Regions from separate parts of the Pseudogulbenkiania sp. AW2-16 genome, predicted to be linked through region 3. Evidence: predicted binding sites of a transcription regulator. Region 3 holds the regulator's gene; each other region holds the start of a gene.

Region 1 (7,147 bases), 1.2 Mb from region 3:
GGCTGATTCTCAACGTGGCCGGCAAGGTGACCGCCAACTACTGGCTCGCCAAGGTATTCAGCGCCGAGGCCGCCCGCGCGCACCGCGAGGGCGACTTCCACATCCACGATCTGGACATGCTGTCGGGCTATTGCGCCGGCTGGTCGCTGCGCACCTTGCTGCAAATGGGCTTCAACGGCGTGCAGGGCAAGGTGGAATCGCAGCCGCCGCGCCACCTGTCCTCAGCCTGCGGCCAGATCGTCAATTTCCTCGGCACGCTGCAGAACGAGTGGGCCGGCGCGCAGGCGTTCAGTTCCTTCGACACCTACCTGGCACCGTTCGTGAAAAAGGACGGGCTCTCCTACGAGCAGGTCAAGCAGTGCATCCAGGAGCTGATCTACAACCTCAACGTTCCGAGCCGCTGGGGCACGCAGACGCCGTTCACCAACCTCACCTTCGACTGGCTGTGCCCGGAAGACCTGCGCGAGCAGATCCCGCTGATCGGTGGCGAAGAGATGCCGTTCACCTACGGCGACTGCGCGCGCGAGATGGCGCTGATCAACCGCGCCTACATCGAGGTGATGCTGGAAGGCGACGCCAAGGGGCGGGTGTTCACCTTCCCGATCCCGACCTACAACATCACCAAGGATTTCGACTGGTACGGCGAGAACACCGATCTGTTGTTCGCGATGACCGCCAAGTATGGCCTGCCCTACTTCCAGAACTTCGTGAACTCCGACCTCGAACCGCACATGGTGCGCAGCATGTGCTGCCGCCTGCAGCTCGACCTGCGCGAACTGTTGAAGCGCGGCAACGGCCTGTTCGGCAGCGCCGAGCAGACCGGCTCGGTGGGCGTGGTGACGCTCAACTGCGCGCGCCTGGGCTACCGCTTCAAGGGCGACCTGCCCGGCCTGCTAGCGGAAACCGACCGCCTGATGGCGCTGGCGCGCGACACGCTGGAGGAGAAGCGCCGCGTGGTGCAGGGCCTGATCGACGAGGGCCTCTACCCCTACACCAAGCGCTTCCTGGGTTCGCTGCGCAACCACTTCAGCACGGTGGGGGTGAACGGCATCAACGAGATGATCCGCAACTTCACCGCCGACCGTGACGACATCACCAGCGCCTGGGGACACGATTTCGCCTGCCGCTACCTCGACCACATCCGCGAGCAGATGCTGGCGTTCCAGGAACAGACCGGCCATCTCTACAACCTGGAGGCGACGCCGGCGGAAGGCACCACCTACCGCTTCGCCAAGGAAGACAAGAAGCGCTTCGCCGATATCCTGCAGGCCGGCACGGCCGAGCAGCCCTACTACACCAACTCCAGCCAGTTGCCGGTGGGCTTCACCGACGACCTGTTCGAAGCGCTGACGCGCCAGGAGGCGCTGCAGCGCAAGTACACCGGCGGCACCGTGCTGCACCTCTACATGAGCGAGGCGGTGTCGAGCCCGGAGGCCTGCCGCCAACTGGTGAAACGGGCGCTGGCGGGGTTCCGCCTGCCCTACATCACCATCACGCCAACCTTCTCGATCTGCCCGAAGCACGGCTACCTGTCGGGCCACCACGAGTTCTGCCCGCGCTGCGACGCGGAGCTGCTGGCGGAGAAGCGGCGCAGGCAGGGTTAAAGCACCATGCCCCCGGCTTCGGCCAACCTTTTGACTCTTTTAGAAAGGCAACACCATGAGCAATCTGTCCGAACAACGCCATCTCGACACCGTACTGGACAACAGCGAACGCACCCGTTGCGAGGTGTGGACCCGCGTGATGGGCTACCACCGTCCGGTGGCGGCGTTCAACATCGGCAAACAGGGCGAGTTCAACGAACGCCTGCACTTCGATGAGCGTGAAGCCGGCTGAGGCGGCACGCATCGGCGGACTGGAGCCGTTCTCGTCCTGCGACTGGCCGGGCAAGCTCACGGCGGTGGTGTTCCTCGCCGGCTGCCCCTGGCGCTGCGGCTACTGCCACAACCCGCAGCTGTGGCGCCGCCGCGACGGCAAGGCCGACTGGCCGGCGCTGCGCGAGTGGCTGGCGAGCCGCCGCGGCCTGCTCGACGGCGTGGTGTTCTCGGGCGGCGAACCGCTGGCCGAGGCGGCGCTGCCGGCCCTGCTGGCCGAGGTGCGCGCACTCGGCTTCGCCACCGGGCTGCACAGTGGCGGGGCGTACCCGGCCGAGTTGGCCGAAGCGCTGCCGCTGCTCGACTGGGTCGGCTTCGACGTGAAAACGGAGTGGGCCGGCTACGATGCGCTCACCGGCGTGCCCGGCAGTGGCCGCGCCGCGCGCCGCAGCCTCGAGCTGCTGCTGGCCAGCGGCGTCGCCTACGAGTGCCGCACCTCGATCCACCCGCACTGGCACGACGTGGCGGCGCTGGCGCGGCTGGCCGAGGAACTGGCGACGCACGGCGTGCGCCATTACCGCTGGCAGGCGATCCGCCCGCCCGCCCCGCTGCCGACGCCGTGGCCCGCCGGCTGGCCCGGCAATCACCATGACATCGCGCTGCGCTTTGCCGATTTCACCTTCCGCCAGCATTGAAACCGGGGAGAACACGGCGGGGCCGGGTCTTCCTTGACTCCGATCAAAGCCCTGCCACCCCGCCTCCCTACAATGTGAGCCTTTCCCCGCAGCCAGAACCCACCCACCATGACCCACCCGTTTTCCCCCTCGTGATCCGCGGCCGTAGCCTCCTGCCCATCGTGCAGGGCGGCATGGGTGTCGGCGTCTCGGCCAAGAGCCTGGCCGGCGCCGTGGCCCGTGCCGGCGGCGTCGGCACCATCGCCAGCGTCGACCTGCGCCACCTGCACCCCGACCTGATGGCACAGAGCGAACGCGCCGGCGGCGCCGACGAACTCAACCGCCTCAACCTGATCGCGCTCGACCGCGAGGTGAAGGGCGCCCTGGCCAACGCCGACGGCCAGGGCCTGGTCGCCGTCAACGTGATGAAGGCGGTCGACGCCCACGCCGACTACGTGCGCCAGGCTTGCGAGTCGGGTGCGCACGCGGTGGTGATGGGCGCCGGCCTGCCGCTCGATCTGCCGGAGATGACCGCCGCGCATCCGGACGTGGCGCTGATCCCGATCCTGTCCGAGGCACGCGGCATCGGCATCGTGCTCAAGCGCTGGATGAAGAAGAACCGCCTGCCCGACGCCATCGTCATCGAACATCCCAAACATGCCGGCGGCCACCTCGGCGCGGCGCGTCTCGACGACATCGCCGACGCCAAGTTCGACTTCAAGCGGGTGCTGGACGAGACCTTCGCGCTGTTCCAGTCGCTGGGACTTGAGCGCGAGCAGATTCCGCTCATCGTCGCCGGCGGCGTCAACAGCCACGAGAAGGTACAGACCTACCTCAACGACTACGGCGCCGCAGCGGTGCAGATCGGCACCGCCTTCGCCGTGACCGAGGAAGGCGACGCCCACCCGCAGTTCAAGCAGACCCTGGCCGGCGCCCGCGCCGAGGACATCGTCGAATTCGTCAGCGTGGCCGGGCTGCCGGCGCGCGGGGTGCTGACGCCGTGGCTGAAGAGCTACCTCAAGCGCCTCGACAAGTTGCAGGCCAACGCCAAGGCCGACCCGCGCCGCTGCACCCAGGCGCTCAACTGCCTGTCGGTGTGCGGCCTGCGCGACGGGCTCGCCAAGGTCGGGCAGTTCTGCATCGACCTCAAGCTCGCCGCCGCCTTCCGCGGCGAGGTGAGCAAGGGGCTGTTCTTCCGCGGCGCCGAGCCGCTGCCGTTCGGCGACGCCATCAAGAGCGTGCAGGAGACCATCCATTACTTCCTGCACGGCGAGAAGCCGGCCGGTCTGGCGCCGGCCTGAGAACCTGTTCAGGATCTGTCGCGAGCGGCCCTCAGCGGGATGAAGAGCAGCACAGGAACCGGAATGGACATGGAGTCCATGAGGATTCCCGATCGCTGAGCGAATCCCTGCGTGCCAATCTTCGATTGGCTCAGCGATAGATTCGCACGCAGAGCGCATGAGTCCCGATCAGGGATCGCGCAGCAAGATCATGGCCAGGTTCTGAACGTCCGCGTCGCCTGCGACCAAAGCCCCGGCTGCCCTCGGCCGGGGCTTTTTGTTACAGTGATGTTCACTATCGCGTTTTCTGCCCTGCCATGACAGCCTTTACCAGTTGCAACCCCGCCAACGGCGAGGTGGTGTTCACCCGTCCCGCCTGGCCCGAAGACAAACTCGCCGACGCCGTCGCCCGGCTCAAGCGCGCGCAGCACCCCTGGGCACGCCTCAGCGTCGCCCAGCGCGCCGAATGGCTGCTGAAGCTGGCCGACGCCCTCACCGCCGAGCGCGTGGCGCTGGCCGACCTGGTGACGCTGGAAGTCGGCAAGCTCACCGCCGAGTGCCTGGCCGAAATCGACAAATCGGTGCAGCTGATCCGCTACTACGCCGAGCTGGCGCCGGGGCTGTTGGCCACCAAGACCATCCCGACCCAGGCCAGCCACAGCGGCGTGGCGTTCGAGCCCTTGGGCCTGGTGCTGGCGGTGATGCCGTGGAACTACCCGATCTGGCAGGTGCTGCGCTTCGCCGTGCCGGCGCTGATGGCCGGCAACGCCTGCCTCGGTGAAGCCGGCGCCGTCGGTGCCGCAAAGCACGCAGAAGCTGCTCGACATCGTCGCTTCGGCCAACCTCGCCGTGCTGGACGCGGCCTGGATCGAGCACGACCAGGTCGAGGACGCCATCAAGGCCGCCGACGCGGTGGCGTTCACCGGGTCCACCAATACCGGCCGCGTCATCGCCAGCCTGGCCGGGCGCCACCTCAAGAAGACCGTGCTGGAGCTGGGCGGCAGCAACCCCTTCATCGTGCTGGCCGACGCCGACATCGAGACCGCGGCGCGCGAAGCCTGCCACTCGCGCTTCCGCGACGCCGGCCAGAGCTGCAACGCCGCCAAGCGCATGATCGTGGTGCCCGAGATCGCCGACGCCTTCGTCGACGCCTTCCTCGCCGAAGCCGGCCGCCAGATTCCCGGCGACCCGCGCCATCGGGCCACCACGCTGGCGCCGCTGACGCGCGCCGACCTGCGCGAGGCGCTGCACGCCCAGGTGCTGGACGCCACCGCCAACGGCGCCACCCTGCTCCGCGGCGGCCAGATGCCGCACGGCGCCGGCTTCTACTACCCGGCCACCGTGCTCGACCACGTCAACCCGGCCTGCCGCGTCTACCATGAGGAAGTGTTCGGCCCGGTGGCCAGCATCCTGCGCGCGCGCGACGAGGCCGACGCCATTCGCTTGGCCAACGACACCCCGTTCGGCCTCGGCGCCTCGATCTACACCGCCGACACCGAGCGCGGCTGGACGCTGGCGCGCGACATCGAGGCCGGCAGCGTCTACCTCAACCGCCACACCAGCTCCGACCTGCGCCTGCCCTTCGGCGGCGTCAAGGCCTCCGGCTACGGCCGCGAGCTGTCGGAATTCGGGCTCTACGAGTTCGTCAACGTCAAGACCTACTGGCAGAAGTGACGCCGGCGGGCACGTCATCCACCCACAGCGCGGCGAACACCCCGCCGCCCTTTCGAACGGACCCCGATGAGCACCCTTACCCTGTACGGCAACCGCTTTTCCGGCCATAGCTACAAAGTCCGCCTGGCACTGATGCTGGGCGACGTCTCGCACGAATACCGCCACGTCGATCTGGCCGCGCCGCGCGCCGAGCGCCCGGACGACTTCCGCGCCGCCAGCCGCTGGGACGAGGTGCCGGCGCTGGTGGTGGACGGCGTGCCCATGGTGCAGTCCAACGCCATCCTGCAATGGCTGGCCGAGAGCGAGGGCGTGCTGGCCGGCCGCCCCGGCGAGCGCCAGGGCATCCGCGAATGGCTGGGCTGGGAAGCCAACCGCATCGGCCTGTCGGTACCCAACCTGCGCTATTACCGCCGCTTCGCCAGCGTCCCGGCCGAGGTGGAAGCCTGGCTGGAACTGCGCGCCTGCGCCGATCTCGCGGTACTGGACGCCCAGCTCGCCCAGCAGCCTTTCCTGCTGGAGAGCGGCGTCACCATCGCCGACCTCAGCGCCAGCGCCTACCTGTGGTGGCTGGACGAGGCCGGGCTCAGCGTCCGCGATTGGCCGCACGTCGCCGCCTGGCTCGAGCGCCTCGCCGCGCTGCCCGGCTGGCAGCATCCGGACCAACTGATGGCGCCGGACATCCCCGACTGAGGCCCCCGCCATGAACGACTTCCTCGCCCGGCTGGCCGGCGTCATCGGTTCGGCCAACCTGCTCACCGCCGAGGCCGACACCACGCGCTACACCACCGACCAGCGCGGCCGCTACCACGGCCGGCCGCTGGCGGTGGCGCGCCCCGGCTCCAGCGCCGAGGTAGCCGCCCTGGTGCGGCTGGCGCGCCAACACCGAGTCGCCATCGTGCCGCAAGGCGGCAACACCTCTACCTGCGGCGGCGCCACGCCGGACGGCTCCGGCCGCCAGTTGCTGGTGGCGCTGGAGCGCCTCAACCGCGTGCGCGCGCTCGACGCCGCCAACCACAGCCTCACCGTCGAGGCCGGCATGACGCTGGCGGCGGTGCAGCAGGCGGCGGCCGACGCCGACCGGCTGTTCCCGCTGTCGCTGGCCTCGGAAGGCAGCTGCCAGATCGGCGGCAACCTTTCCACCAACGCCGGCGGGCTGGCGGTGCTGCGCTACGGCACCATGCGCGAGCTGACGCTGGGGCTGGAAGTGGTGTTGCCGGATGGGCAGGTCCTCAACGCGCTGTCCGGGTTGAGGAAGGACACCAGCGGGTTGGATGTGAAGCAGCTCTTCATCGGCGCCGAAGGCCAGCTCGGGCTGATCACCGCCGCCACGCTCAAGCTGTTCGCCCGCCCCACGGCGCACGCCACCGCCTGGGTCGGCGTCAGAGACGCCGCCAGCGCCATCGCCTGGCTCAACGCGCTCAAGGACGCCTTCGGCGACCGGCTCACCACCTTCGAGATCCTGTCCGAGGTGTGCCAGAACCTGCTGGCCCACTACCACCCCGGCCAGCTGCCATTCACCGCGCCGTGGGCGCTGCTGATCGAACTCTCCGACAGCGGCGGCTCGGCCGAACTGAGCGAGCGGCTGGTGGCCTGGCTCGCCCGTCAGGACATGCTGGACGGCGTGGTGGCGCAGAGCGAGACGGAACGGCAGAAGCTGTGGCAGCTGCGCGAGGCGATGTCCGAGACGCAGAAGCGCGACGGCCCC
Region 2 (7,147 bases), 690 kb from region 3:
CGAAACCGCCGAGGGGCTCCGTCAGTACGACGAGATGGTGGCCGATCGTCACCAGCACTGGGAGTCCTGTGGCCTGCCTTCGACCGAAGTCGAGCGCCTTTCCGACGTCACCGGCTTCCGCACCATGCGCATGCCGCTCGACCGTGCCGGCCAGTCGCAGACGCTGGACACCAAGGCCGCGTGCAAGAAGCTCCTGGCCGACTTCAAGGATGCCTCGATCGGCGGCCTGTCGTTCTGGACCCAGCCCAACTCCTGGCACCACTTCATGGCCGACCACATCGTCACCTTCAGCGTGATTCCGCTGACGGCCGACACCACGCTGGTGCGCACCAAGTGGCTGGTGCACAAGGACGCCGTGGAAGGCGTTGATTACGACGTCGAGAACCTCACTGCAGTGTGGAACGCCACCAACGACCAGGACCGTCGCCTGGTGGAAGAATCCCATCAAGGCGCCAAGAGCTCGGCCTACCAGCCCGGCCCGTACTCGCCGTACACCGAGACGCTGGTCGAGAAGTTCTCCGAGTGGTACATCAACCGCCTGAGCGCCGGGCTGGAGTAAAGCCGTCCCCGGGCCGGCGCCGGCCGGCCCGTTTTTCAAGTTTTCAGAACCTGTTCACCTTCTGTCGCGAGCGGGCAGGGCGGGCGCAACGCCCGAACCGGCCCGACCCGGGCGGCAAGACGCGAAGCAGGCTTACACAGGTAGGGCACGATCATGAATGCACCCATCCACTCCGCCATCTTCACCGAACCGGCACCGTACTGGCAGCCCGGGGTGGACGACACGCTCGAATGCGTGGCCGTGCACGACGAAACCCACGACGTGCGCACCTTCACTTTCCGTGCCGTACCGGCGCGCCGCTTCGCCTATCTGCCGGGCCAGTTCATCACGCTGGAGCTGGAGATCGACGGCCAAACCGTCAACCGCTGCTACACCCTGTCGTCGACGCCGACGCGGCCCGATACCGTCACCATCACCGTCAAGCGCGTGCCGGGCGGTCAGGTCTCCAACTGGCTGCACGACAACATGAAGCCGGGGCAGCTCGTCAGCGTGCTGGGGCCCTCCGGCGAATTCAGCTACGCCTCCGCCCCTGTCCGGTCTTACTTGTTCCTGTCGGCGGGCAGCGGTATCACCCCGCTGATGTCGATGAGCCGGGCCCTCTCCGACCTCGGTCCGCAGCTCGACATCGCCTTCGTGCACAGCGCGCGTACCCCGGCCGACCTGATCTTCCGTCATGAACTGGTGCAGATCGCGCGCATGCGCCCCGGCTTCCGTCAGGCGGCCATTGTGCAAAGCCGCCACCCCGAGCCGGAGTGGCATGGCCTGGAAGGTTTCCTCGATCTGCCTGCATTGGAGCGGCTGGTACCCGATTTCCGCCAGCGCGCGGTCTACTGCTGTGGCCCGGCGCCGTACATGTCCGCGGTGCGCAAACTGCTGGCTGACGCCGGCTACGACATGGCGCTGTATCACGAGGAAAGTTTCAATTTCGCCGAACTGGCGGCGTCTCCCGTCGTGGAGGAGGCCGGGTGTCAGGCCGAGTCGGCGGGATGCGAGGGCGGTTTCGAAGTCCGCTTCGCCAAGCTCGGCGACGTCGTTACCACCGCGCCCGGTCAGACCGTGCTGGCCGCCGCGCAGCAACAGGGATTGCGCTTGCCCTCCTCGTGCTCGCAGGGGGTGTGCGGTACCTGCAAGACCAAGCTGCTGGAAGGCAAGGTCGACATGAAGCACGGCGGCGGCATCCGCCAGCGCGAGATCGACCAAGGCTGGATACTGCCGTGCTGCAGCATCCCGCTGACGCCTCTCGTGCTCGACCGTTAACTAATTATCATAGCCGGCCTTCGTGCCGGCTTTGTTTTACTGGCGGTATCCGGCCGCTCAGACCGTCTTGGTGTTGTATTGCTGCCAGTGCACATGCACTGAAAAAGGGCTGCTCGTGGTGCACGAACAGCCCTTTTTCTTCAATGTCTTACCGTTCTGGTGCAGGGGACCCGGATGTCGTTTAAAGACAAGTTGCCGTCGGCTGTCGATTGTTTTGCCTAGCCGAACCCCCCTATCTTTTGCCTTGATTAAGATCAATTATTACAACTGTTGAGGCGAATCAGGCCCTTTTCCACCTGTCGTGGGTGAGGTGTCCGGCACGGTGCTGTTTCATCGTACATCGGCCACGCCGAGGCAAAGGAGAAAGCGATGCAGTCTGGCAAGATCGTTGTGGAGAACCTGTACAAGGTATTCGGCGACAAGCCGCAGGACGCCATGCGGCTCCTGAAGGCGGGTGAGAGCAAGGAAACCGTGTTTGCCAAAACCGGTCAGGTGGTCGGTGTCAACAACGTGTCGTTCTCGGTCGACGAGGGCGAAATCTTTGTGCTGATGGGCTTGTCGGGCTCGGGCAAATCCTCGCTGATCCGTCTGATCAACCGCCTGATGGACCCGACCGACGGACGCATCCTGCTCGATGGCCAGGATATCACCCGGCTGTCGCAACCGGAACTGGTGGCCCTGCGCCGCCGCGACATGAGCATGGTGTTCCAGAGCTTCGCCCTGATGCCGCACCGCTCGGTGCTGGAGAACGCCGCCTTCGGTCTGGAAATCGCCGGTGTCGGCCGCAAGGAGCGCGAAACGCGTGCCATGAAGGTGCTGGAGCAGGTCGGCCTGGCGCCGTTTGCCCGCAAGTCCCCGCACGAACTGTCGGGCGGCATGCAGCAGCGCGTCGGCCTGGTGCGCGCGCTGGCGGTCAACCCGTCGCTGATGCTGATGGACGAAGCGTTCTCCGCGCTCGACCCGCTCAAGCGCGCCGAGATGCAGGACATCCTGCTCGACCTGCAGCGCGGCCAGAGCCGCACCATCTTCTTTGTCTCGCACGATCTGGAAGAAGCGCTGCGTATCGGTACCCGCATTGCCATCATGGAAGGCGGCCGCCTGGTGCAGGTGGGTACGCCGCAAGAGATCATCGAAAACCCGGCCGATGACTACGTGCGCGAGTTCTTCAAGAGCGTGGACACCTCGCGCTATCTGCAAGCCAAGGACCTGATCGACCCGAGCGCGGCCGGCCTAGTGGTGAACGGTCACCCCGCCAACCACGCCGAACTCGACAAGCACAGCTGGGTGGCCTGTGTCTCCAAGGACCACAAACTGCTGGGCCTGGTTGGCCGCGAAACGCTGCGCAGCGAAGGCTGCATCCCGAGCGAACGTTGTGTGCCGGTGTCCCCGGTCGCTCCGGCCTCCTGTCTGCCGGATGTGCTGCAGCGCCTGTTGGGACAGAGCGAGCCGCTGCCGGTGGCCGATGGCGAGGGCCGCTACCTCGGCGTGATCACCGCCACCAGCGTGCTGTCCAAGCTGTCCGCACATCGCCTGCAAAGCGCCCACTGACCGTCGTCCCGAACAAATCTTGTGGACGGCGCCCGCGGCGCGTCCCTGAATGGAGCATCCAGCCATGTCCGACTTCTTGCATCACCTAATCAGCAACCCGCACGATTTCTTGCCCATCGGTGAATGGGTCAACCAGTTCATCCATTTCCTGCTGGACCATAACGGCGGTGCCTTCGACGCCTTCGGCCGCGCGGTCGATCTGTTCGCCGAGTCGATCGAGGTGGCGCTGCTGTCGCTGCCGCCCTGGCTGATCATGGGCTTCTTCATCGGTCTCGGCGTATGGCGCCTGGGCTGGCGCTTCGCCGGCTTCGTATTGGCCGCCTTGGCGCTGATCTTCGGCACCGGCTTCTGGCCGCAGACCGTGTCGACGCTGGCGCTGACGCTGTCGGCTACGTTGATCAGCCTGATGATCGGCATCCCCACCGGCATCTGGTGCGCGCGCAGCAAGCGCGTCAATACCCTGGTGCGCCCGGTGCTTGACTTCATGCAGACCATGCCTGCCTTCGTCTACCTGATCCCGGCCGCGATGTTCTTCGGCCTGGGCCGCGTACCGGGCATCCTGGCGACCGTGGTGTTCGCCGTGCCGCCGGCGGTGCGCCTGACCAGCCTGGGGATTCGCCAGGTCAACAAGGAACAGGTCGAGGCCGGCCATGCCTTCGGCTGTACCTCGACCCAGCTCTTGTTCAAGGTGCAGTTGCCGATCGCGCTGCCGGCGATCATGGCGGGCGTGAACCAGACCATCATGATGGCGCTGTCGATGGTGATCATCGCCTCGATGGTGGGGGCCGGTGGCCTCGGCAACGACGTGCTGTCGAGCATCCAGCGCCTCGACGTCGGTCTCGGCTTCGAGAGTGGTCTGGCCGTGGTATTGCTCGCCATCATCCTGGACCGCCTGACCGAAAGCTTCGGCCGAGGCCAAGCGGCACGCCAGGGTTAAACGTAGTCCGGCCAAGCCCCGCTGCCGGCAGGACGGCGGTGGGGCTGGCCTGTTTTTTGCTGTACCAGAAAAATTACGATTGATTTAGCAGCGCCCGTCACGAGGCGCCCCGAATGTCCGCACACTCACAGAAAGCTAGGAGGTCACCATGAGCCCGCAACAACTCGGTTCGCTGGCGCATATCGGTTTCCTGATGTTGCCCAACTTTTCCATGATCGCTTTCACCAACGCGGTCGAGCCGCTGCGCATGGCCAACCACCTGTCGCGCAAGAGGCTTTACCGCTGGTCGGTGCTGTCCTGTGACGGTCAGCCGGTGGCGGCCAGCAATGGCCTGTCGGTGGCGCCGATCACGGCGCCGGCCGACCCGTCGGAGTACGACCTGCTCATCGTCTGCGGCGGTATCCAGGTGCGCGAGGGGGTGACGGATCAGGTGCTGTCGGTGATCCGCCGTTTTGCCGCCGCCGACGTACCGTTGGGAGCGGTCTGTACCGGCTCCTTCGCGCTGGCCAAGGCTGGTGTGCTCAACGGCTACCGCAGCAGCATCCACTGGGAAAACCTTTCGGCCATCCGCGAGGAGTTTCCCAAGGTACTGTTCTCCAGCGAATTGTTCGTGATCGACCGCGATCGCTTCACCTGTAGCGGTGGCACCGCGCCGCTCGACCTGATGTGCAACCTGATCCGCTTCAAGGGCGGCAAGAGCCTGGCGGCGGACGTGTCGGAGCAGTTCATCGTCGACCGCATCCGCGACCAGCACGACCACCAGCACATCCCCTTGCTGGCCCGCGTCGGTACCGGTCACGAATCATTGATCGACGCCGCGCTGGCCATGGAGATGAACATCGAGAATCCGCGCTCGCTCGACGAGCTGGCTGCGGAGCTCGGCGTGTCGCTGCGCCACCTCGAGCGTCTGTTCAAACGCTATCTCGGCAGCACGCCGGCGCAGTATTACCTCGACCTGCGCCTGCGCCGCGCGCGCGAGCTGCTGCTGCAGACCAATATGAGCGTGATGGAAGTGACCGTCGCCACCGGTTTCCTGTCCTCGTCGCATTTTTCCAAGTCCTACCGCAGCCTGTTCGGCTACCCGCCGAGCCGTGAGCGTCAACAGGTAACGCTCGAAGCCGCCATCATGTAAGGCTTCAGCAACGGCCCCGGCAAGACAGCGTCTTCTACCGGGGCCGTTGTCCATCCAGGCGACGTTTCACGGCAAATCGTGGTCGCCATCGAACAAGTTGTCCCTTCCTGACGTGGCAATCTGCTGGCGACCGTCGGTTTTCTTGGCTGTCAAAACACGGTGCGGCATGCACCGGCCAATTCTTATAAATTGCATCGGAGAGGTGAGTCATGAAGCTGTACAAGATTGCAGGAGCGCTCGTCATGGGTGCGTTCACCAGCATGGCGATGGCGAACGATCCGGCCCAGTGCCAGAAGGTGCGTTTCGCCGACGTCGGCTGGACCGATATCGCCGCCACCACCGGCATGGCCAGCGTGGTGCTGGAAGGGCTGGGTTACAAGCCGGTCACCACCATCGCCTCGGTGCCGATCACCTTCGCCGGCATCAAGAACAAGCAGATCGACGCCTTTCTCGGTTACTGGAACCCCAGCATGACCCCGATGATCGAGCCCTTCGTCAAGGCGGGCCAGATCAAGGTGCTGGACAAGCCCAACCTGGTCGGCGCCAAGTACACCCTGGCGGTGCCGGACTACGTCGCCGCAGGCGGCCTCAAGACCTTCGCCGACATTGCCAAGTTCAAGGACAAGCTGGATGGCAGGATCTACGGCATCGAGCCGGGCAACGACGGCAACAAGCTGATCGACGACATGATCAAGAAGAACCAGTTCGGGCTCTCCGGGTTCAAGCTGGTCGAGTCGAGCGAGGCCGGCATGATGGCGGAAGTGGAGCGTGCCATCCGCCAGAAGAAATGGGTGGTGTTCCTGGGTTGGGAGCCGCACCCGATGAACGTCAAGTTCAAGATGAACTATCTGGCCGGAGGGGATGACGTCTTCGGACCCAACTTCGGCGAAGCCAAGGTGTTCACCGGGATGGCCACCGACTACCAGACCCGTTGTCCGAACGTGGCGCGCCTTTTGACCAACCTGCAGTTCTCCACCGACATGGAAAACCACGTGATGGGTCCGATCATGGACAAGGTCAAGCCAGAACAGGCCGCGCGCGACTACCTGAAGAAGAACCCGAACGTGCTGAAGAGCTGGCTGGCCGGTGTGAAAACTTTTGACGGCAAGGACGGTCTGACCAAGGTCAATCAGTATTTGGCGAAGTAAGCACGGGCGTGTAGAGCGCTCCTAATAGCCGGTTCCTCCTCCAGGAGGGCCGGCTTTTTTTGTCTGCCGTGTCTCAGAGAGAAGGCCGGGCGCTTTTTTTGGGGGGGGCTCAAGCCGCCGTTCTTCCCAGTACCGGGCTGGGTGCGCTGAGCGGTTCCATATCCCCTTCCGCCCCGATGAGGCTCTTGCCTGGCGCTGCATCCAGCCGAGCTTGGCCGCCGCCGCAAAAAGACCTTGAACAGGCTCTGCAACGGTCATGAAAATCACATTGCGAGAGAAGCAGTCCACTCTTGAAATAAATGCGCCACCGGTGGCTTATCCAACTGATCTGACCCAGTAACAATCGCTTTGTCAGATTCCAATCGATCCCCTCCGGCCTCTTGCGCGGCTCGCCCCATCCCCGTGTCGGTGTCGTTTACTGTCGAATTCCGGACGCGTGGGTTAGCGTCCGGACTTGTGCCAATTAATACACTGCACTGCCCAAGTGATGTCGCCTGGCGCGTTTTGTGCATGTTGAAGAATCGGCATGGCATGAATGAGCATGGCGAAGACCATGGAATGCTGGC
Region 3 (7,147 bases):
GGGGCCGTCTGGCTGGGTTATAGGCAATTCCTATAGGGGGCTGAGGTGTGGGGTTTGCCGGTTCCGCCCGGCGGACGGGAAGGGGAAATTTGCGTCGCCAAATTCCCCCTTCACCCCCAAAGGCGACCCCCACCTGCCGTGTGATCCCGCCGGGGCCCGGCTTTGTCGAGGCACCGCCGGAACTCGCGATTCGCTAGCGTCGAATCGCTCAGACAGCCGGCGGTTTAAAACCTCGACAAAGCCACCCGTCGGCACGGCAGAAGGGGGATCCGCTACTGGCGCATTGAGCGGGTTGATTTGATGCGGTGAAAAGACAAATCTGGAGGGATTCCGGCACGGTTGGCCGAAGAGCACGGCCAATGTCTTTGGCCAATGCAGTAGAGAATATCCTCATCTCTTCCTTCGCCTGTTATTCCCAAAGCTAAGACATGACCGATGCGCCCCATCGGCCCTTCTGCCGCGCCGGCTGGATGGCGGATGGCGAGGTTTTAAGCCGTGCGCTGTCTGAGCCGTTCGTCGTTAGCGAACGGCGAGTTTGCACGGCGCCTCGCCAGCCTCCAGCCAGACGGAAACAAGCGGCGGTGGGCTCGCCTTTGGGGGTGAAGGGGGAATTTGGCGACGCAAATTCCCCCTTCCCGTCCGCCGGGCGGAACCGGCCCCCCCTCACCAGCCATATAGCAATAGCCCATAACTTCGCCGAAAACGCTATTCCAGACCGTACCTCCAAACAACAACGCCCCGCCAGCTGACTGACGGGGCGTTGGAAATACGGAGGGAGAACGATCAGCCGACGTGCGGCGCCAGCGTATGCAGCAACTGCGCCAGCACCTTCGGGCTGCCGGCCACGATGTCGCCGGATTCCAGCCAGCCGTCCTCGCCCTTGAGGTCGGTGACGATGCCGCCGGCTTCCTGCACGATCAGGCTGCCCGCCGCGATGTCCCACGGCTTCAGGTTCAACTCCCAGAAACCATCGACACGGCCGCAAGCCACGTTGCACAGATCGAGCGCGGCCGAGCCCTCGCGGCGCACGCCGGCGGTTTTGCCCAGCACGTCCTTCAACATGCCCAGGTACTGGTCGATGTAGCTCTGGTCGGTCACCGGGAAGCCGGTGGCGATCACGCATTCGTTCATGGCAATGCGCTTGGAAACGCGGATGCGGCGGTCGTTGAGGAAGGCGCCGACGCCGCGCGAGGCGGTGAACAGGTCGTTGCGGTTGGGGTCATACACTACGGCCTGCTGGATTTGACCCTTGTGCATCAGGGCGATCGACACCGAGTATTGCGGGTGGCCGTGCAGGAAGTTGGTGGTGCCGTCGAGCGGGTCGATGATCCACTCGAACTCGGCGTTGCCCAAGCCTTGGGCGCCGGACTCTTCTGCTAGAATCCCATGCTTGGGGTAGGCGTCGAGAATGGTCGAGATGATGGCCTCTTCGGCGGCGCGGTCGATTTCGGAAACGAAATCGTTGTGCTGCTTCTTCTCGACGCGGATGGTGTCGACGTTGTGCGACGCGCGCTGGATGACGCTGGCGGCGCGACGGGCGGCTTTCACCGCGACGTTGAGCATGGGATGCATTGACGGCCTCTAGTAAAGACAACTACCCCGCCTTTCCCGGTAGGGAAAGTCGTAGTAGGAAACAATCTGGGTTAAGGAACGAAAAAACCCGGCTCATGGACGGGCTTTTGATAAGCCGTCTATTTTAATGCGAAATGGCGAATGAAGAAACCCGAAGTCCCTGATTTTTTGAAGAACATTCGTGTGGTGCTGGCGCGCCCCAGCCATCCGGGCAATATCGGATCGGCGGCGCGGGCGATGAAGACCATGGGGCTGTCGCGGCTCTACCTGGTCGAGCCCAAGACCTTCCCCAGCCCCGAGGCCGACACGCTGGCCTCCGGCGCGGTCGACCTGTTGCAGCAGGCGGTGGTGGTCGACACGTTGGCCGAAGCCTTGTCCGGCGTCACCGTGGCCTGCGCCCTGACCAGCCGCCGCCGCGAGCTGACCACGCCGCTCTCCACTCCGCGCGAAACCACGCCGGAGCTGGTGGCGCGCGCGCGCGACGGCGAACAAGTGGCGCTGGTGTTCGGCAACGAGACCTTCGGCCTGTCGATCGACGAGGTCGAGCTGTGCAACCGGCTGGTGACCATTCCCGGCAACCCCGAGTATTTCTCGCTCAACCTGGCGATGGCGGTACAGGTGATGACCTACGAGCTGTTCAGCCACACCGGCGTCGACGTCGACTACCTGCGCGCCGAAGCGGAGAGCGCGACGCGCGACGAGGTGGAGGGCTTCTGCGGCCACCTCGACCAGACCCTGGCCGATATCGGCTACTACGAGCGTCGCAACGGCGAGCGCCTGATGCGCCGCCTGCGTACCCTGTTCAACCGCGCCAACCTGCTGCGCGAGGAAATCGACATCCTGCGTGGCTTCCTGAAGCAGGTGCAGCGCGTGGCCCAGCGCGATGACGGCCAGCGCCAGCAGTAGCACTTTCTACCTGCCCTACGCGTACCCGGCGGTGCGCGACCTGGCCTTTCTCCTGACGGCGCCGGCGCCGTGGCTGACCGGCGCCGACATTCTGCCCGAGCGCCTGCTGGGCGACGCCGGACCGGCACTGTTGGCCGAACTCGACCGCGCCCCGGCGGCGCTGGTGGCCTGGCTCGCCGCCCGTCCCACCACCCGCCTTGGTCGCTACGCCGAAAATCTGCTGGCGTTCTGGTTCGAGCTCGCGCCGCACATCGAGTGCGTGGCGGCCAATCTGCAGGTGCAGAATGGCGAGCTGCGCACCGTTGGCGAATTCGACTTCCTGCTGCGCATCGACGGCGAGCCGTGGCACCTCGAAACCGCCAGCAAGTTCTACCTGATGCTGGGCGAAGGGCGCCATACCCTGGTCGGCCCCAGCCTGCGCGATGCCTGGGCGCTGAAGGCGGCCAAGCTGCAGGATCAGCTCGCGCTGTCGCGCCACGCGGCGGCGCAACCCTTGTTGCCGCCCGGCTTCGTCGGCTGCCGCACCGCGGCCGGGCTGGCGGGCTGGCTGTTCTATCCCCATGCCGTGCTGCTCGAGCCGCCGCTGGCCCCCGACCTCCTCACCGGCTGGGCGCGCCCGCTGCTGGCGCCGTGGCCGCGGCGCTCGCTGGCGTCGCGCTGGGTGTGGCTGCCGCGCTTGCGCTGGCTGGCGCCGGCGCGGGTGGACGAGGCCGAGACGCTGGACGAGGACGCGCTGCGCCGCCACCTGGCGGCGGCAGAGGCGCCACAGCTGGTGGCCGAGGTCTTGCCGTTGGGGGGCGGGGACTGGGAGGAAGTGGCGCGCGGTTTTGTCTGCCCGCCGAACTGGCCGCCGCCAGCGCGACTGGCCGAGTTGCTCGACACGGTGCAGGAACTGACCAATGGCAAGGCGGGAAGCGGGGGGCGCTGAACGCCATTCATGCCGCGGTGGCCGGTGGGCCGCCCGCTGACGCTAGGACCGCGGGGGCGCGGAAGGGCTCAGAACCTGTTTACGATCTGCTGCGCTTCGGCGATACGGCGTTAAAAACGACTTTGGAATGCTCATTTACTACTTGTAAACTCCGCATCCTCAGCTGTTTTTGCCTTGTCTCGCTCTAGCTCGCGAGATCGTAAACAGGTTCTCAGTGGTTCGGCGTCGGGTGGGCGTTGGCGCAGCCGGCGACCAACTGCTTGAGCTGCTCGGGCTGCTCCAGCTGGATGTGCTTGTGGTCCACCGCGATCCAGCCCTGCTGCTGGAACTTGGACAGGGTGCGGCTCACCGTCTCCAGCTTGAGCCCCAGGAAGCTGCCGATCTCCTCGCGGCTCATGCGCAGGATGAAGTCGTTGGCGGCGAAACCGCGTACCGTCAGGCGCTGCGACAGGTTGATGAGGAAGGCGGCCAGCCGTTCCTCCGCCTTCATATTGCCCAGCAGCATCATCACGTTGTGATCGCGCACGATCTCGCGGCTCATCAGCCGGTAGAAGTGGTGTTGCAGCGAGGGAATCTCCAGCGCCAGGTTCTGCATGCGGCTGAACGGCAGCTCGCACACTTCGCTGTCTTCCAGCGCGACGGCGTTGCAGCCGTGCACGTTGGCCGAAATCCCGTCCAGTCCCATCAGTTCGCCCGACATGTGAAAGCCGGTGACCTGCTCGCGCCCGTCCTGGCTGGAGATGCAGGTCTTGAAGAAACCGGTACGTACCGCGTACAGTGACTTGAAGCCCTCGCCGTTGCGAAACAGCGCTTCGCCACGTTTCAGGCGCCGGCTCTGGCGGATCACCGCATCCAGTCGCGTCATTTCCTCACGGTTCAGACCCAGGGGCAGACACAATTCGCGCAGCGTGCAGTTGGAGCAGGAGACCTTGAGGGCTTGCAGGGGAACAACAGTCGAGTCAGTCATGCGGCATGTCCGCTTCTGTTAAGTAAGCCTTGATGTTGGTCAAAGCGTTGGGCCTTGATGTCGGTCAAAGCGTTTCTGGGAGGTTTGCCGCAAATTTACCAGTCCACCACTGGTTTTTCCATCGCGAGACATCATGAACACCACCCACCCACCGTTTTCGCCCACACGTTGCGAGTTCGACCGCGCCCTGATCGCCCGTCTCGACGGCGCCGGCCCGCGTTATACCTCGTACCCGACCGCAGACCGCTTCACCGACGACTTCAGCGCCAAGGACTACCGTCACTGGCTGCAGCAGCGCAAGATCGGCGCCAACAGCCGTCCGATCTCGCTCTACGTGCATCTGCCGTTCTGCAACACCGTGTGCTATTACTGCGGCTGCAACAAGATCATCACCAAGGATAAGAGCCGCGCCGACCGCTACCTCAATTACCTGGAGAAGGAAGTCGGCCTGGTGGCCGACGTGCTGGGGCAGCGCGAAAAAGTCATCCAGCTGCACTTCGGCGGCGGCACCCCGACCTTCCTGTCGGATGAACAGCTGGAACGGCTGATGGGGATACTCCGGACCCGCTTCGAATTCTTGGCGGAGGGAGAATATTCCATTGAGATAGATCCGCGCAAGGTGACGCGCGACACCGTGCTGCATCTGGCGCGCCTGGGCTTCAACCGGATGAGTGTCGGGGTGCAGGATTTCGAGCCGCGCGTGCAGCAGGCGGTCAACCGCATCCAGAGCGAAGAAGAGACGCGCGTGGTGATCGACGCCGCGCGCGAGGCCGGCTTCCGCTCGGTCAGCGTCGATCTGATCTACGGCCTGCCGCTGCAGACCCAGGAGTCGGTGGCGGCCACGGTCGACAAGGTCATCGCCATGGGGCCGGACCGCATCGCGCTCTACAACTACGCCCATCTGCCGACGGTGTTCATGCCGCAGCGGCGCATCAACGAGGCCGACCTGCCGCTGCCGCCGGTCAAGCTCGACATCCTGCAGCACTCGGTGGAACAGCTGGCCGCCGCCGGCTACGTGTTCATCGGCATGGACCACTTCGCCAAGCCGGAGGACGACCTCACCGTGGCGCTGCGCCAGGGCCGGCTGCAGCGCAATTTCCAGGGCTACTCCACGCACGCCGACTGCGACATGATCGGCTTCGGCGTGTCCTCCATCGGCAAGGTCGGCCCCTGTTACAGCCAGAACGAGAAGGATCTCGAGAGCTACTACGCCGCACTCGACGAAAACCGCCTGCCGGTGCTGCGCGGCATGGTGCTGGACGGCGACGACATCCTGCGCCGCTCCATCATCCAGGCGCTGATGTGCCGCTTCGCGCTGTCGGTGGAAGCCATCGAGCAGGTGCACGGCATCAACTTCGCCGAGTACTTTGCCGCCGAGATGCCGGCCATCCGCGAGTTCCAGCAGCAGGGCCTGCTCACTTTCGACGGCGACTTCCTGATGGTTGAGCCCAAAGGCCGCTTCCTGATCCGCAACATCGCCATGGCTTTCGACCGCCACCTGCGCGAGCGCCAGACCAAGGCGCGCTACTCGCGCACCATCTGATCCTTTCCCTTCCCGCCACGGCCGCCTTGCGGTCGTGGCGCGCTCTTGCCGCGGCTCTTCGTTGCGCCGCGACGACGTCGCCCCGTGTCAGCCGATGCGCCGCCACAGCCGCATCGTGCTTTTTCTCCCGACTTCCGCACCGTGCTCTTGCAGCCAGGCCTGCGCCCGCTCGCGCCCGGCGGCAAACAACTGCTGCACCAGGCCGTGATGCGGCGTGAGCTTGCTCAGGCTGTCGAGCGCGCCGGTGGTAGCGTCCGCATCGATATGGTGCAGGCGCAGCTGGCGCAGGTGTCGCTCCAGGCGGCCCAGGCCGAACAGACTTCTGCCGGCTTCGCGCTTGGCGATGGCCAGCCCTTGCAACTCGGTATGCAGCGACGAGCCGAAGCTGATGTCGTTGAGGCGGCGCTCGACCGCGCCGGCACGCCCAGGCGTCTCCTCCCACTGTTGCGGCACCAGCGTCACCAGCACGATATCGCGGGCGCGCCCCTGGTAGGCCAGCGGAAACAGCGGCGGGTTGGCGGTGAGGCCGCCGTCCCAGTAGGCTTCGCCGTCGATGTGTACGGTGTGGTGCAGCTGCGGCAGGCAGGCGGAAGCCAGCAGGTGCTCCACGCTCAGCTCGTGGGCATGGAACAGCTTGAGGCGTCCGCTGTTGACGTGGGTCGCGGCGATGAACAGCTGGATCGGGGTGGTGCGCAGCCGGGCGAAGTCGATGCTGCTGGCGATCAGCTCGCGCAGCGGGTTGTAGTCGAACGGGTTGAGCTGGTCCGAGGTCAGGAAGTGCGACAGCTGCAGCAGCCCTTGCAGCGCCACGGGCGGGGCGTGCGCCGCCGGCCAGGGGTAGAGCGCCGACAGCCGTTGCCAGAACTGTCCCAGCGCCTCGCGCGCGCCGTCGTAACCACCCTCCATCCAGCCGTAGGCCAGCAGCGCCGCGTTCATGGCGCCGGCACTGGCGCCGCTCAGCGCGGCGGGGTGATAGCGGCGTGTTTCCAGCAGCCTGTCCAGTACGCCCCAGGTAAAGGCGCCGTGCGCGCCGCCGCCTTGCAAGGCCAAGGCGATCTCAGTGGTCTTCATGGGTGTTCCCTTTCTCGAAGAAGCCAGCCTGCTACAGGCTAGAGCCGTTCTGTTGCGGGGATGTGTTGCCGGGGAATCTGCAACGCTGGGTGAGAGGTGGCGGGGCCACTCAGGCGGGACTGGGTGGTCATAGCATGGCGCCGACCCGGTTTAGGCAAGC

What was found. Region 3 encodes FNR, which switches genes on or off when oxygen is low (the NO sensors DNR and NnrR bind a similar motif). Its sites were predicted from a motif close to TTGATNNNNATCAA; they were not measured.
Region 1: a site for FNR is predicted at 2,543-2,556, ahead of ABKF58_RS07830 (NAD(P)H-dependent flavin oxidoreductase). Genes of this name have one in related genera too.
Region 2: a site for FNR is predicted at 2,061-2,074, ahead of ABKF58_RS18935 (quaternary amine ABC transporter ATP-binding protein). Genes of this name have one in related genera too.

What each region holds. Positions count from the first base shown of each region.
Region 1 is NZ_CP157668.1:1,614,370-1,621,516, reverse strand. It holds gene ABKF58_RS07845 (ribonucleoside triphosphate reductase) at 1-1,604, shown strand, start outside; gene nrdD (anaerobic ribonucleoside-triphosphate reductase) at 1,660-1,836, shown strand; gene ABKF58_RS07835 (anaerobic ribonucleoside-triphosphate reductase activating protein) at 1,817-2,509, shown strand; gene ABKF58_RS07830 (NAD(P)H-dependent flavin oxidoreductase) at 2,683-3,789, shown strand; partial or broken gene ABKF58_RS07825 (aldehyde dehydrogenase family protein) at 4,086-5,442, shown strand; gene ABKF58_RS07820 (glutathione S-transferase family protein) at 5,509-6,132, shown strand; gene ABKF58_RS07815 (FAD-binding oxidoreductase) at 6,143-7,147, shown strand, end outside.
Region 2 is NZ_CP157668.1:3,932,147-3,939,293, reverse strand. It holds gene ABKF58_RS18945 (aromatic ring-hydroxylating oxygenase subunit alpha) at 1-559, shown strand, start outside; gene ABKF58_RS18940 (FAD-binding oxidoreductase) at 713-1,816, shown strand; gene ABKF58_RS18935 (quaternary amine ABC transporter ATP-binding protein) at 2,186-3,364, shown strand; gene ABKF58_RS18930 (ABC transporter permease) at 3,429-4,301, shown strand; gene ABKF58_RS18925 (GlxA family transcriptional regulator) at 4,450-5,433, shown strand; gene ABKF58_RS18920 (choline ABC transporter substrate-binding protein) at 5,643-6,581, shown strand.
Region 3 is NZ_CP157668.1:424,226-431,372, reverse strand. It holds gene ABKF58_RS02075 (inositol monophosphatase family protein) at 784-1,572, opposite strand; gene ABKF58_RS02070 (RNA methyltransferase) at 1,714-2,478, shown strand; gene ABKF58_RS02065 (DUF1853 family protein) at 2,456-3,406, shown strand; gene fnr (fumarate/nitrate reduction transcriptional regulator Fnr) at 3,618-4,373, opposite strand; gene hemN (oxygen-independent coproporphyrinogen III oxidase) at 4,507-5,916, shown strand; gene ABKF58_RS02050 (patatin-like phospholipase family protein) at 6,004-6,987, opposite strand.